Regions from separate parts of the Lysinibacillus sp. UGB7 genome, predicted to be linked through region 2. Evidence: riboswitches for the same ligand, from Rfam matches in the RefSeq annotation. Region 2 holds a riboswitch; each other region holds the start of a gene.

Region 1 (3,174 bases), on a different contig from region 2:
CGGTATTAACGGAAGTATTAGCATGTACTATATGACGCGCGCTCAACTTGAAAATCTTGAACTAGGCGCTGATGTTCATATTGAGACGATTCGTGCTGGATTACTTAACGATTAATGGTAGTTCAAGACGTTCTACTATAACGGTTAGGCTATTGCAGCTTAACTGTTTTTTTATTTTCCCAAAGGCCCCGTACCTGATTAGTTCAAGAACGTTTTCATTTTATTACTGGTGTAGGCATACCATTGTGCCAATCCATGATGAATGGGGCTTGGTGAGGATTGAGATTTAATGGTATTTCATTTCTCGATACAAAGTGCAATTCGCTACTTTCATCATTGATTTGTAAAGTGCCTTGATAATCGTTTGAATAAAATATTATCTGAACACTAAATACTTTATCTCCATTTGAGTACTCTGCAAAACCATTTTTACCTGAATACAATCCAAACAAACTTACATTGTTCAGAATAAGATTAGTTTCCTCAAAGACCTCCCTTTTGACTGTCTCTTCAAAGGTTTCTCCGATTTCCAAGATGCCTCCTGGGATGCCCCAAATATTATTGTCAGTCCTTTTTTGTAAAAGAATACGTCCAATATCATCTTCAATTATTGCTCCGCATCCAATCGTCAATAGAGTTTCATGTCCAATCATTTGTCTCATTGTTTTAATGTAGTCATTCATCAATGATTACCTCATTCCTTGTTTTAGCCCAAATGTCTCTGTATTTAACTTTATTTTCCAGAAGAGAATTTTTTATAAAGATGGACGGTGTCTTTTTTTCCTTCAAGTCCTTGTCCTACTTTACGGTCAAAAAATTTTTAACTATGTAGGCTGATGTTTGCCATTTACAACTTTTCTTAAAGAGTCTCAAGTTGAATGCAAGGGTGCGTTGATAACTATATTATATCTTATATAGAACTTTATAAAAAAAACTTCCACATTAGCATGTAGTCTATCAAAATAAAAAAAGGTAATTTTAGAGAACTAACAAGTGACTCTATACTCTCCATCATAAAGTATATGGAATATTTTGTTATAATTGACAATGTAAAAACACTTCTTTACAATTAATACTAGTAATCTATAAGGAATGTGACGTAGTTCACGTTCTTTCACAACTGAATAGCGTGTAGTAATAGGTGTAAATTGAATCAATTTACTAAAAGGGAAGTCGGTGGAAGTCCGACACTGTCCCGCAACTGTAAATGTGAGCGTCTTTTTTGAATACCACTGTCTAAAGACGGGAAGGGGAAAGATGCGTTGACCGTAAGTCAGGAGACCTGCCTATTACGAGTACACACCAAAACCCTACGAGGAATAGGAGGTGGCATGTTGACAAAACAGAATATTCTGTTTGTCACTGTACGTCAAACGCCCATAGTAAAAGAAGTTATTCGGTACCGAACCGTTTCTTTCCTATGTTGGCGATGTTTGATGTTACGTGATGAATGATATGTATAAGGTGTTATAGCCATTACATAACGGATTTCCTCTTATTGAAGAAGAAATCCGTTTTTTTTTTTTAGTGGCCGTACACCTGTCGTTTTGAAAATATGTACGAAAAGAGGAATGCACGTATGACGAATATTCATGTATGTACAGCACAGGAAAAGCATCAATCAGCTATGAAAATTTGTAAGCATCCACGCACTGAAGTTGGTAAGCAGACGAAGACAAGAATCGTCATCGAATCACTTGTCGATCAGTTTTTAGCAACAGGACTTATTCGCAACGAACGATTATTTAATCGCATTTTATATAACAAAGCAATCATCTGGATTCAAAATGAAGGGTATGATGGACATCTATTGGCCAAAGCAAATGTAGCTGATGAGTTAAAAACAAGAAAGAATGGCTTTAGGATGTATATGCCGACCAATCCGATTGTTTATGAAGTGAACGGAGAAGCGTATCATTTAATTACACGTATCGATTCGGTTCGTGCAAAACCAAATTTAGAAAGACTTCATTTGGACCCAAAGCCGATTTTAAGCGCTGCACGTGTAAATGATTTATTGTGCTCGATGGTCATGCGTTTTTATGAGACGTATGTAGCAGATTTAGCATTAGTAATTGCGACAAAAAGAGAGTCAAATAAATTATCGAATCTAAAAAAATACGTAGAGCACGAATATGCGCAATTTATGCAAGCTGTAAAAACACTAAATGATTACCATTTAAATTGGCATCCTCGTGGCAATGGTCATGAACTATTGCTCCAAGTTATCGATAACTTACAATTATTAAAAAGTAAGCCGGGCACTGTGTTAGTTGATTTTTCAAACAATCATGGCTATGTCATTGTGGAACCTGCTTATTTACTCATTGAAGAGACAAATAGTACCGCGCAAGCTTTATAAAAGTAACTCCTCCACCTTGGTGGTGCATTTAGGCTGTCAACAAACTCAAAAAATTGGTTTGTTGACAGCTTTTTTCTTTTAGAGGGACCTATAACCTGTTGAGATCCGCTACGGCGGACGCTTTTCGCGGGCATGGCTTCAGTCTACTCTTCGCTACGCTCCTGCGGGGCCTTTTCGCTCATGCGATTCCCGCGGAAATCAACGGTTTTTTACTATTTATTCAAAAGACTGAAGGCAAAATCAAAGAGATTTAAGTTTGCCTTTAGTCTGAATCCTCCACTTTTGTGGAGAATTTTTTTTATCATTCTCTTAAATGAAACTAGGGAAGGATGCATTAAGTCCAGTTATCAATCATTTTTAGGTGCGCTGAACATACTAAGGATGAGTGACATGCCAGCGATTATACCGAACACATCCGAAGAATAAATGTTTAGTAGCCAATCCAAAATGATTGGTTTTTTTATAGTTATTGGCAACGATTCAAATGTAGCGAAAACTGGGTAAGCGAACGTAAGTAACAAACAAGGAATAGCGACACACCATAATAATGATAGATTTATGTTGAGTGACCCATTTTTTTACAATGATAAGCGAAATATAGAAACCTAGTAGAACAGCAATGAATGGATTTGACCAGATGACAGGCATAAAGTTGAAAGTTTCACTTACATTTTGTTGAATGATTTTTTCAATCTTTGACAATAACATTACTAATAAGAGTAAGCCAATTAGCCAAAGAATTTTCCTGCAATAAACTAGCCAAATAGATTTTTTCAAAAATATACCCCCTTCGTTGCTTAATAATTGATAAG
Region 2 (3,174 bases):
TGAAATATTTAAACAAGCGCTCATTTGGGTGCGCGTTAGCTTTGTACTCTTCAATAATGTCTGTAATAAGTGGCATAAGTTGTTCAGGTTCTAAGCCTTCTACAACAGGTTGTGCAGCATGCGCTGTACGCCCAACTGGTTTAGCGCCGATAAAGACATCAAATTTACTTTTACGATAGACGATACCAATATCATCAAACACTGCACGGTAGCATGCCATACCACAGCCGTTAAAGCCGATGTTTAGCGTTTTGGGTAAAGACAAACCACCTAGCTTTTCTTGAATTTCCTCAGCATATGGAATAGAATCTGCTTTCTCTCCATAACAAAAATCACATGCTTTTAATGACAGTACATCACCAATAGGGGCTAACAAAAAACCCACTTCACGTAATTTTGTTGTTATCTTATCGGGTTCTGCCGTTGGAATTTTCAAATGGATTTGATGATCAGGTGTATATTCCATCGTTCCTTCTTCTCCGACAACTTGTGCTAACGCCGTCATTTGCTGCGGCGTGAAAAACTTATTGGCCACCCCTGGACTTACGGCTAATTCAAAAATGGTTTCAATTTTTTGTTGTACAAGCTTAGGTGTTGCATGCCCTGCACTTGTGCCCTTTACCATTGCAAGAGCTGTTGCAGCCATTTCAAGTGATGATTTTTTTAGCGTTGCCATAGGCGTTATCGCTATACTGGGCTTGCTACGTCCTGCATTCGGGTCAGCCTCAAAATCAGCACGCGCTGTTCCTGTTTGTTGATTCATCGCCCATGGTTCATTTTCTTCTTTCAGACGCTGATGTGGACGTAGTGGCTGTTTTTCTTCTCCAAGTGTATATTTACGTTGGTAGCCACGTGGTGTAATCATTTTATTGTCATAGAAAAATGTAGATGAATTTCCGATAATGACCGTTGTGAGCATCCCAATATCATGTTCAAGCATCTCAGCTAATGTTGTCATGGTAATTTCCTGGCGATCACGATAGGCACTTTTCACGAGTCCCACTGGGGTATCTGGAGATCGGTATTCTAGTAAAATGCGTTGTGCTTCTACGATTTGACGTGTACGTCGACCACTTTTCGGGTTGTAAAGTGCAATCACAAAATCGGCCATCGCTGCAGCTTCCACACGTTTGGCAATTAGATTCCATGGCGTTAAATGGTCACTTAAACTAATTGTGCAGGAGTCATGCATAATCGGCGCACCTAGTAAACTCGCACATGAATTAATAGCAGAAATACCAGGAACAATCTCTACTTCAACACCTGTTGCTTCTGTCCAACCAAGCTCAATCAATACCTCATAGACAAGCCCAGCCATCCCGTACACACCTGAGTCACCACTGGAAATGACAGACACGATATTACCTGCCTCTGCCTGCCGCACAGCTTCCTGCGCTCTGGAAACTTCTTCGGTCATTCCTGTACTAACAATCGACTTGGCCGTCACTAAATCTTGAATGAGCTCAACATACGTTTTATAGCCGATGATAAAATCACTCTGTTGTAACGCCTCCACAGCTCGCGTTGTAATATGTTTAAAATCACCGGGGCCAAAGCCCACAACAAAAATCTTACCTTTTTGCGCCATTTCGTTACCCCTCTTTCACCTTTTCAATACCTTTTATAGCTGTTGTTTGTGCTGTACGCTGTAACGTACCTTCACGAAGTGTGAACACATGTTCACTATGTAAAGTCTCGTGGTGTAAGTCTTGCACGAGCGCCCTCGCATGCTCTGTCGTTGGCACACGATACCAATTTCCTTGTGGATAAGCGATGACAACACAAGCATCCTTACACCTGCCGTTACAGCGTGTTCTTGTCGTATGTATTTCCTTATCGAGTGCTTGTACCTGTATTTCATCACGTATTGCTTGGGTAATTTCCTCGCCATCTTTTTTCATACAGCTACTGCCATTGCAAATAAAAAGATGCGTTTTCATTCCTTCTAAGTTCCAAGTTGTCATTGTGTTGCTCCCCTCATTTGCTTTTAGGAAAAAGAAAAGACCTTCACTCTAAACGAAGAGTAAAGGTCTTGTAGAAGCCAAATAAAAACGAATATATAGGTACTCGCTCTCGCTTCAACTTCTCCCTCCGAAAAGTTTGCATGCCATCAACTAAGCAGGTTTCCTGACTTAAGCTTCTTCTTACTTTCGCACCTTCCCAGTTATACTAGTGGCTTTTACGATTTCATCAGCTATTACAGTAGCGGGGGCTGTATCGGATTCACACCGATTTCCCTATTATCTCGAATACTATCGAGCACTTATAGATGTATTTATATGAAATTTTAATTGTATAAAACGTAATAGAAAACTGTTTCTATCATAGCTTATTATTTATAAATTTCAACAATTCTTTTTTAATTTGTGAAATTTTTAGTAAAATTTCAACAAATATTTCAGGCAAAAATGTGGTTTTGCCCTTTAATTTATCATAATTTTCTATATTGAAGCTCAATTAAAAAAATTTTAATAAAAAGAGATAGCTTATTTATGGAAAATTATGTTACACTTTGTCGTGAAATCTCACAACTTCATCTTTTTCGGTGCGAAGTGTCTACATTTCGCTTAAAAGGGAAGCCGGTTCAAGTCCGGCGCGGTCCCGCCACTGTACTAGGGAGTTTTATAGATAAATGTCACTGTCCAAAGGATGGGAAGGCCTATAAAATGTCGAACTAAAGCCAGGAGACCTGCCGAAAAACACGTGATCGTTTCAACCTACGAGGATAGGTGTGCGGCTTGGCAGATTAACATTCTATTTGCTTTTTCAGCTATGCACTTTTCCTATATCGGAGAAGTGCTTTTTTTTATTGCGCACGCTACATTCGACATTTTATTTTAAGGAGGAGCCATTTTGAAATTTTCTTGTTGGAAGCTTAGTTATTTCTTACTGGCATTTTTACTCGTGCCAAATCGAGCATTTGCCATGCACATCATGGAAGGATTTTTGCCAATTGAATGGGCGATTTTCTGGTGGGTCGTCTCGATCCCATTTATTATTTTAGGATTACGTTCGATCCGTAAAACAATCGATGAAAACCCTGAAACAAAAATGATTCTCGGTCTTTCAGGTGCTTTTGCATTCGTTTTATCAGCACTGAAAATTCCATCGGTTACAGGAAGTTGTTCGCACCCAACTGGTGTTGGCCTCGGAACTGTATTATTTGGTCCATTA
Region 3 (3,174 bases), on a different contig from region 2:
TAGTTATCTAAACTAATAATACCGCGACCATAGATTAAGTCTAATTCTTCATTTTCAAAGGCAAGTGAGATAGATTCAGAATCAGGAATAATTTTCACCTTCACTTGATCTACCAACGGCTTTTCACCCCAATAATTTTCGTTGCGACTAAAAAGCGCATATTCATCCTTTTTATAATCTGTTAACACCCATGGACCTGTTCCAACAGGTGCTTGTATGCTTTCATATGTAGCGTCCTTTTTTGGAAATCCATTATCCCCTAAAAAACGGAACGGACGAACAAAGGCCAATTCATTTAACACTGGATAATAGGGTTCATCTAACTGTAGACGGACTGTAAAATCATCCTCTTTGACAACTTCTTTAATGTGGTTGACCATCCCCATCCAAGAATGCATGTCTCGATTTGCTAAAACAGCATCAAAATTGCGAATCACATTATCAGCATTAAATGCAGTTCCATCTGAATATTTTACATCTTTTCTTAGATGAAATACATACGCTGTTTTATCTTCTGAAATATCCCAGCTTTCCGCTAATTTTGGAGAGACTGTCCCATCATCGTTATATTCCACTAATGATTCATAGACCATTACCTGCGCAGTCATTTGGTTCGGTAAATAAGTATGTGGATTTAATGGCCCTATATCTAAAGGCCATCCGATGGTCAACATCTTGTCATCATTTTTTGTGGCATTTTGTGTTTTCCCATCACTATCATTAGCACTAGAACAGCCTACTAATACGATCATAATCAGCGCTAACATCAATGGGTATATATTCTTTTTTATACTCATAATCATTGCTCCCAATCTATTTTCTTGGTGCTACCATGCGAAACATAAAAGCTTCTTCATATTCGAAATGTAGCCGATCCTCTGTTGTTAAAAACCATCGCTCATTTTTATCGAGTGGGATATACCCGCTTGGTAACATGCGCCTTACTTCCACATCAAACCCTTCGGCAAAAAATGCGGATGCGATGTCATCTAACATATGTAAATTCATTTTAGTCGTGCCAAATTGACGAATGATTTTCTCAATATTTTTCATACTCGGATTGTTCCGATAGTCTGAAAATGTTGCAATATAGACACCCTCTGGCTTTAAGGCTGCTTTTATTTCTTTTGCATGTGCTGCTAAATCGCTTATTAAATAAATAACGGATATGCTGGTGGCAATATTAAATTTTTGTGAGAATTGTGCAATACTCGTTGTAGCAAAATAGCTAAGGGGCAAATCGGCTTTACGAGCATTGGCAACAGCTATGGAATCGATCGCTAAATCACTTGAGCAAAAGGTCGTTCCCGATACAAATATCTTAAAACTCCCCCTTGATTACAGCCAAAATCTAATATCGACTTGTTCGTTAAGTCGCTCTCAAGTATCATCTCCAGTACTTTTTCCCAATGTCAAAGCCCATGCTCTTCTTCCATTGTTGCTTCGCCGCCATTTGGCTCCTTCCACCAAACATCATATAATTGGTTTTCCTTCATTTACACCACCTTCAAGAATACATTATCTCCAGATAGAAAAAGGCATAAAAAAAACCTTATTCCAGTAGAATAAGGACAGAAAAACTCGCTATAAAAAGGCTCTCCATCCATCTCCCTATCTTTCGTAGATCTCCAATGAATCTTATTACAAGCAGGCATACTGGCTTATGAATCGTCATCTTGCTTCACCTTCCCAAGTACATTATAAAAGCATACTCAGTAATACTTGAAACTAAACTCCTCATTTACAGCTGCGGGACAGCATGGGATTTACACCCATTTTCCTTTTAATCATGTGGATATTCTTCACACAAACTTGTAATGTTAGATATTAAATTAGTAATAAACATAACATGCTCAATTTCCGTCGTCAATTTTATTTTCTGAATATAATAAAGTTTTGAAGTTTTGATTATTATTTTTGAAAAAAGCCGCCAACACTCCCGTGAGGCGGCTCCTTGCTATTTTTGATGTTCTTTCAACATCGCATCTGTGAAAGCTTGAGATTGTCCTCGTGGAATACTTAACGTTTTCCATTCGTCGCCCTTAATTTGCTTAGCAATATAGACAATTTGACCAACATGTGAAGCGTAATGTGCCATTTGTCTTTCAATGGCATCTATGACCGTATGTTGCTGTCCTCTAATCGTCACTGACCTTAATAAATCAGCTTCTGTTACCCCCTGTAGTGCATCCAGAAACACTTGCCAGCCTTTTTCCCACGTCGCTAATATCACTTCTTTTGAGTCCAAACTATCATTAAATTCATCATCACGATTCCTTGTAGTTTTCTCACCATCCGTTGTTAAAAAATCCGTCCATCTGGAAATCATATTCCCACTAACATGTTTGACAATGACGGCAATGCTATTCGAATCTTCATTAAAAGCCCAATGCAATTGCTCATTGTTTAATTGTGCGAGTGTTTTATCGCCATCCACTTTGACACGTGTAAATCTTTCGAGTACAACTTTTAAATATGTTTCACCCATAGTCATACAACAACATCTCCCCTTCGCCTTAAACTGTAACGTTGCTCTTACCTCTACAATTATAAACGAAGGACGAATGAAGCAGAATGCGATTTCAGGAAAATTTCCCACTCAACCTTTTAGCGGAACACCTTTTCCAGTTACTCATTTTTATAGGTCACTTTCGACAACGAATACCACGCGGAAGTCATCAGATTATCCACGAAACACTAAATTTCCTTTAGCGCGTACAAAAAAAGCTAGTGCTACTTTACAATAGCACTAGCTTTCTGTTATAAGTTTTCTTCAATATATGTTTCGATATCCCCAGCGATTGTATCGATTGGTACATCTTCATCCTCAGAATAACCGTTATACATTTTCACGAGAACGCCATCTTTATCCACTAAGAAAAATTGAGATCCATGGATAACTTGGTCGCTGTTCGGATCATCCTTCACCCATATTTTCGTTGATTTTTGGGCAAATTGCTCAATATATGACTGTGCATAACCTGTAAGAAGATTCCATTTCGACTCATCTGGCACATTATAATGTGCTAAATAATCTGCTAATACTTCGGGCGTATCCACTTCTGGGTCAATTGAAAAAGCAACTATATTATAATCTTCTACACCTTTTTCTTTCAGCTTTTCTTGTACCTGTGTCATATTAAACGACATTGGCGGGCAAATTGAAGTGCAATT
Region 4 (3,174 bases), on a different contig from region 2:
GAAGCGAAGCATTATGTAACAAATCGCCATGCATTCGGGCAGCCGTTAACACAATATCCTATGATTAAAGATACATTAGGGAAATTTGCAGCAAAGTTACATGTAGAGGTTGCAACTGTCTTTGATGTCATTCAATTGTACGATAAGGTAACAAGTGGTCAGGGCAATGAGCAGGACATTATTATGAATCGTTTGAACATCGCAATCATGAAAAAAGAAACAGCTGAGCAAGCCGTGCATTATGCAAGTGAAGCGATTGAACTACATGGTGGAAATGGCTATATTGAAGATTTTGTAACGCCTCGTTTACTGAGAGATGCGCAAGTACTCACAGTGTGGGAAGGGACAGCCAATATTTTAGCATTAGAGCTTATTCGCTTAGTGGATAAGTTTCAGGCACATGAATTGTTTGTTCAAGCCATGCAAGAGCGATTGGCGAAGTTAACTGCTAGTCCATTGCTTCAAATTGTAGCTGAGCAACTTGAAAAGTTAGTAGTGACATTACAAACCTTCAGCCACTTAGATACAGCAATGAAAACATTTGAGGCAAAAAAAGTGGCAGAGAAAATGGCACATTTATATGAAAGCGTCGTAGCAGTAGAATGGGCAGAAAAATTTGGTGGCAAATATGAAATGCTCGCAGACATCTATTTAGAGGACACATGGGCATTGCGTGAAATCGGTGCCCCTATGAAAACTGTGCAGTATTTTGCGGAAATCATCTAGCTATAGTGAGCCGTCTCAAAGTCATTGAGACGGCTTTATCTGTGTAAGGTTTATCGTTATATCATTCTATTTTCATGTATAATGAAAACAACTGAATATTATAAAGGTTCTTTACTAAGTAAAGTGAAAAGGGAAATCGGTGTAATTCCGACGCGGTCCCGCCACTGTAAGTGTGAGTTTTTTCAATCTACGCCACTGAACATCTTTCGGGAAGGCATGAAAAAACGAATAGCACACGAGCCAGGAGACCTGCCTTTATAGAGCAACACGATACAGCCTACGAGGATAGGGTGGTGGAATTTTGCGTATGTATTTATGTGCAAACACGCCCCTCATCTTTTGTGATGAGGGGTGTTTTCAGTTTTATAAGGTTGTTTCGATAAATTAAAGATTGTGGGCGATAAATTCTCAAAGTGGGGCGATAAAATGCAAAAGTTTATCGATAAATCAAAAAAACAGAGCGATAAAATATGCGCACAGACAGGTTAATTAGGGAGGATTTACAGTGAAAAAGTATTGGAAAATAGGATTGTCAGCATTTCTAGCAATGGGCTTACTTGCGGCATGTAATAGCAAGGACACGAAAAACGACAATCCTGCATCAGAGCAACAGGCAACCCCGCAAGTAGAAGAAGCAACATTCCCGCTTACGATGACAGATGTTACTGGTAATGATATTACACTAGAAGCACCACCAGAGAGAATTATATCGCTGATACCAAGTAATACGGAAATTTTATTTGGACTTGGTTTAAATGATGAAATTGTTGGTGTCAATGATTATGATGATTTTCCAGCAGAGGCGGCTGACAAAGAGAAAGTAGGCAGTACGGAGTTTAATATTGAACAAATTATTGCACTTTCACCAGATATCGTTTTTGCGCATGAGTCAGGGATTGCGTCTCTAAAAGGTGCAATAGAGCAACTAGAAGCAGCTGATGTCAAGGTATATGTTGTAGCAAACGCAGATAACTTTAATGAGACATATACCACAATTGAGCAATTAGGGCGTGCAACTGGGAAATCATCAGAAGCTGAAAAAATGATAGCAAATATGAAAACAAAAACTGAAGAAGTGCAAGCGAAATTGAAGGACGTGGAGTCAAAGAAAGTCTTTGTAGAGACATCTGATGAACCAGAAATTTATACACCTGGTAAGAATACATTTATGCAGGAAATGCTAGACATGATCCATGCAGAAAATATAGCGGCTGATACGAGTGACTGGTACAAAATTGATGCTGAACAAATCATTGCAAAAAATCCAGATGTCATTGTGGTGACATATAATTATGTACCAGATATTTTAACGAAAATTCCCCAACGTGCTGGATTTGATACAATTACTGCCGTGAAAAATAATGCGATTGTGCAAGTAGATGAAAATATGACAAGTCGTCAGGGTCCACGTTTAGCTGATGGTCTTGAAGAATTAGCTAAAGCCATCTACCCAGAGGCTTTCGAGTGAGTAGAATAATTTTTGCCTATGTCACAGCGATTACGCTTCTAATCATTAGCATTTGGTGTGGCGTATCGATAGGCTCGGTTCACATTCCACTAGAAGTATTGTGGAATAAGGCGGCAAATGAAACAGCTGCCAATATTTTGTGGAAAATTCGCATGCCACGTGTCATGTTGGCAGGACTTGTAGGGGCGTCCCTTGCGATTGCAGGGGCAGCATTTCAAGGTTTATTGAAAAATCCTCTAGCAGATCCATATACATTGGGTGTTTCGTCTGGAGCGTCTGTAGGGGCAGTTATGACGTTGTTTTTTGGTATTTCTATTCCAGTTGTTGGCCTATACACATTGCCAACTTTTAGTATGATTGGTGCGGTGTTAACAATGGTAGCTGTTATGAGCTTTGCTAGGTTAGTTGACCGGTCACTAAAAATGGAAACACTCATTTTAACGGGCGTTATTTTTAGTTCGTTTTTAGGTTCTCTTATTTCGTTAATGATTGCTTTAACTGGTGAGGAGTTACGACAAATTATCGGCTGGCTACTTGGTTCGGTATCCATGCGTGGATGGCCATATGTGCAAATGATTGCACCGTTTGTTGTGATTGGCTCGACGATGCTTTGGACGCAAAGAAGAGAGTTAAATGTTCTTTTGTATGGAGAAGAGCGCGCGAAGCATTTAGGGGTTAATGTGAAACGTAGTAAATATTTGATTTTAGCTGGCGGCTCTATGCTGACAGGAGCAGCGGTTGCGGTTTCTGGAACAATTGGGTTTGTTGGTTTAGTGGTACCGCATATGACACGGATGATTTGGGGTTCAGATCACCGTCATCTATTGCCATTATCTTTTTTAAATGGAGCTACATTGCTTATTATTTGTGATTTAGTGTCACGTACGATTATCGTGCCACGTGAGTTGCCAATTGGTGTTATTACTGCGTTTATTGGCGCACCTGTTTTTTCGTATATTTTCTATAAGCAACGAAGAAGC

Evidence for each region. Region 2 has a riboswitch for cobalamin ahead of ACOMCU_RS09680 ((2Fe-2S) ferredoxin domain-containing protein). Riboswitches for the same ligand answer to the same signal wherever they lie in the genome.
Region 1: it holds a riboswitch for cobalamin, as region 2 does, so the genes downstream of both, ACOMCU_RS12075 (hypothetical protein) here and ACOMCU_RS09680 ((2Fe-2S) ferredoxin domain-containing protein) in region 2, are expected to answer to the same signal.
Region 3: it holds a riboswitch for cobalamin, as region 2 does, so the genes downstream of both, ACOMCU_RS09010 (hypothetical protein) here and ACOMCU_RS09680 ((2Fe-2S) ferredoxin domain-containing protein) in region 2, are expected to answer to the same signal.
Region 4: it holds a riboswitch for cobalamin, as region 2 does, so the genes downstream of both, ACOMCU_RS10905 (helical backbone metal receptor) here and ACOMCU_RS09680 ((2Fe-2S) ferredoxin domain-containing protein) in region 2, are expected to answer to the same signal.

What each region holds. Positions count from the first base shown of each region.
Region 1 is NZ_JBMGUV010000011.1:101,180-104,353, reverse strand. Features, by position in the region: gene ACOMCU_RS12085 (hypothetical protein) at 1-115, shown strand, start outside; gene ACOMCU_RS12080 (NUDIX hydrolase) at 216-683, opposite strand; cobalamin riboswitch at 1,123-1,305, shown strand; gene ACOMCU_RS12075 (hypothetical protein) at 1,580-2,362, shown strand.
Region 2 is NZ_JBMGUV010000008.1:134,889-138,062, reverse strand. Features, by position in the region: gene cobJ (precorrin-3B C(17)-methyltransferase) at 1-1,588, opposite strand, end outside; gene ACOMCU_RS09680 ((2Fe-2S) ferredoxin domain-containing protein) at 1,593-1,964, opposite strand; cobalamin riboswitch at 2,100-2,282, opposite strand; cobalamin riboswitch at 2,527-2,712, shown strand; gene ACOMCU_RS09675 (energy-coupling factor ABC transporter permease) at 2,854-3,174, shown strand, end outside.
Region 3 is NZ_JBMGUV010000007.1:182,187-185,360, reverse strand. Features, by position in the region: gene nikA (nickel ABC transporter substrate-binding protein) at 1-797, opposite strand, end outside; gene ACOMCU_RS09010 (hypothetical protein) at 814-1,239, opposite strand; cobalamin riboswitch at 1,629-1,831, opposite strand; gene ACOMCU_RS09005 (DUF1572 family protein) at 1,958-2,494, opposite strand; gene ACOMCU_RS09000 (SCO family protein) at 2,761-3,174, opposite strand, start outside.
Region 4 is NZ_JBMGUV010000010.1:12,256-15,429, forward strand. Features, by position in the region: gene ACOMCU_RS10900 (acyl-CoA dehydrogenase family protein) at 1-726, shown strand, start outside; cobalamin riboswitch at 814-998, shown strand; gene ACOMCU_RS10905 (helical backbone metal receptor) at 1,232-2,194, shown strand; gene ACOMCU_RS10910 (FecCD family ABC transporter permease) at 2,191-3,174, shown strand, end outside.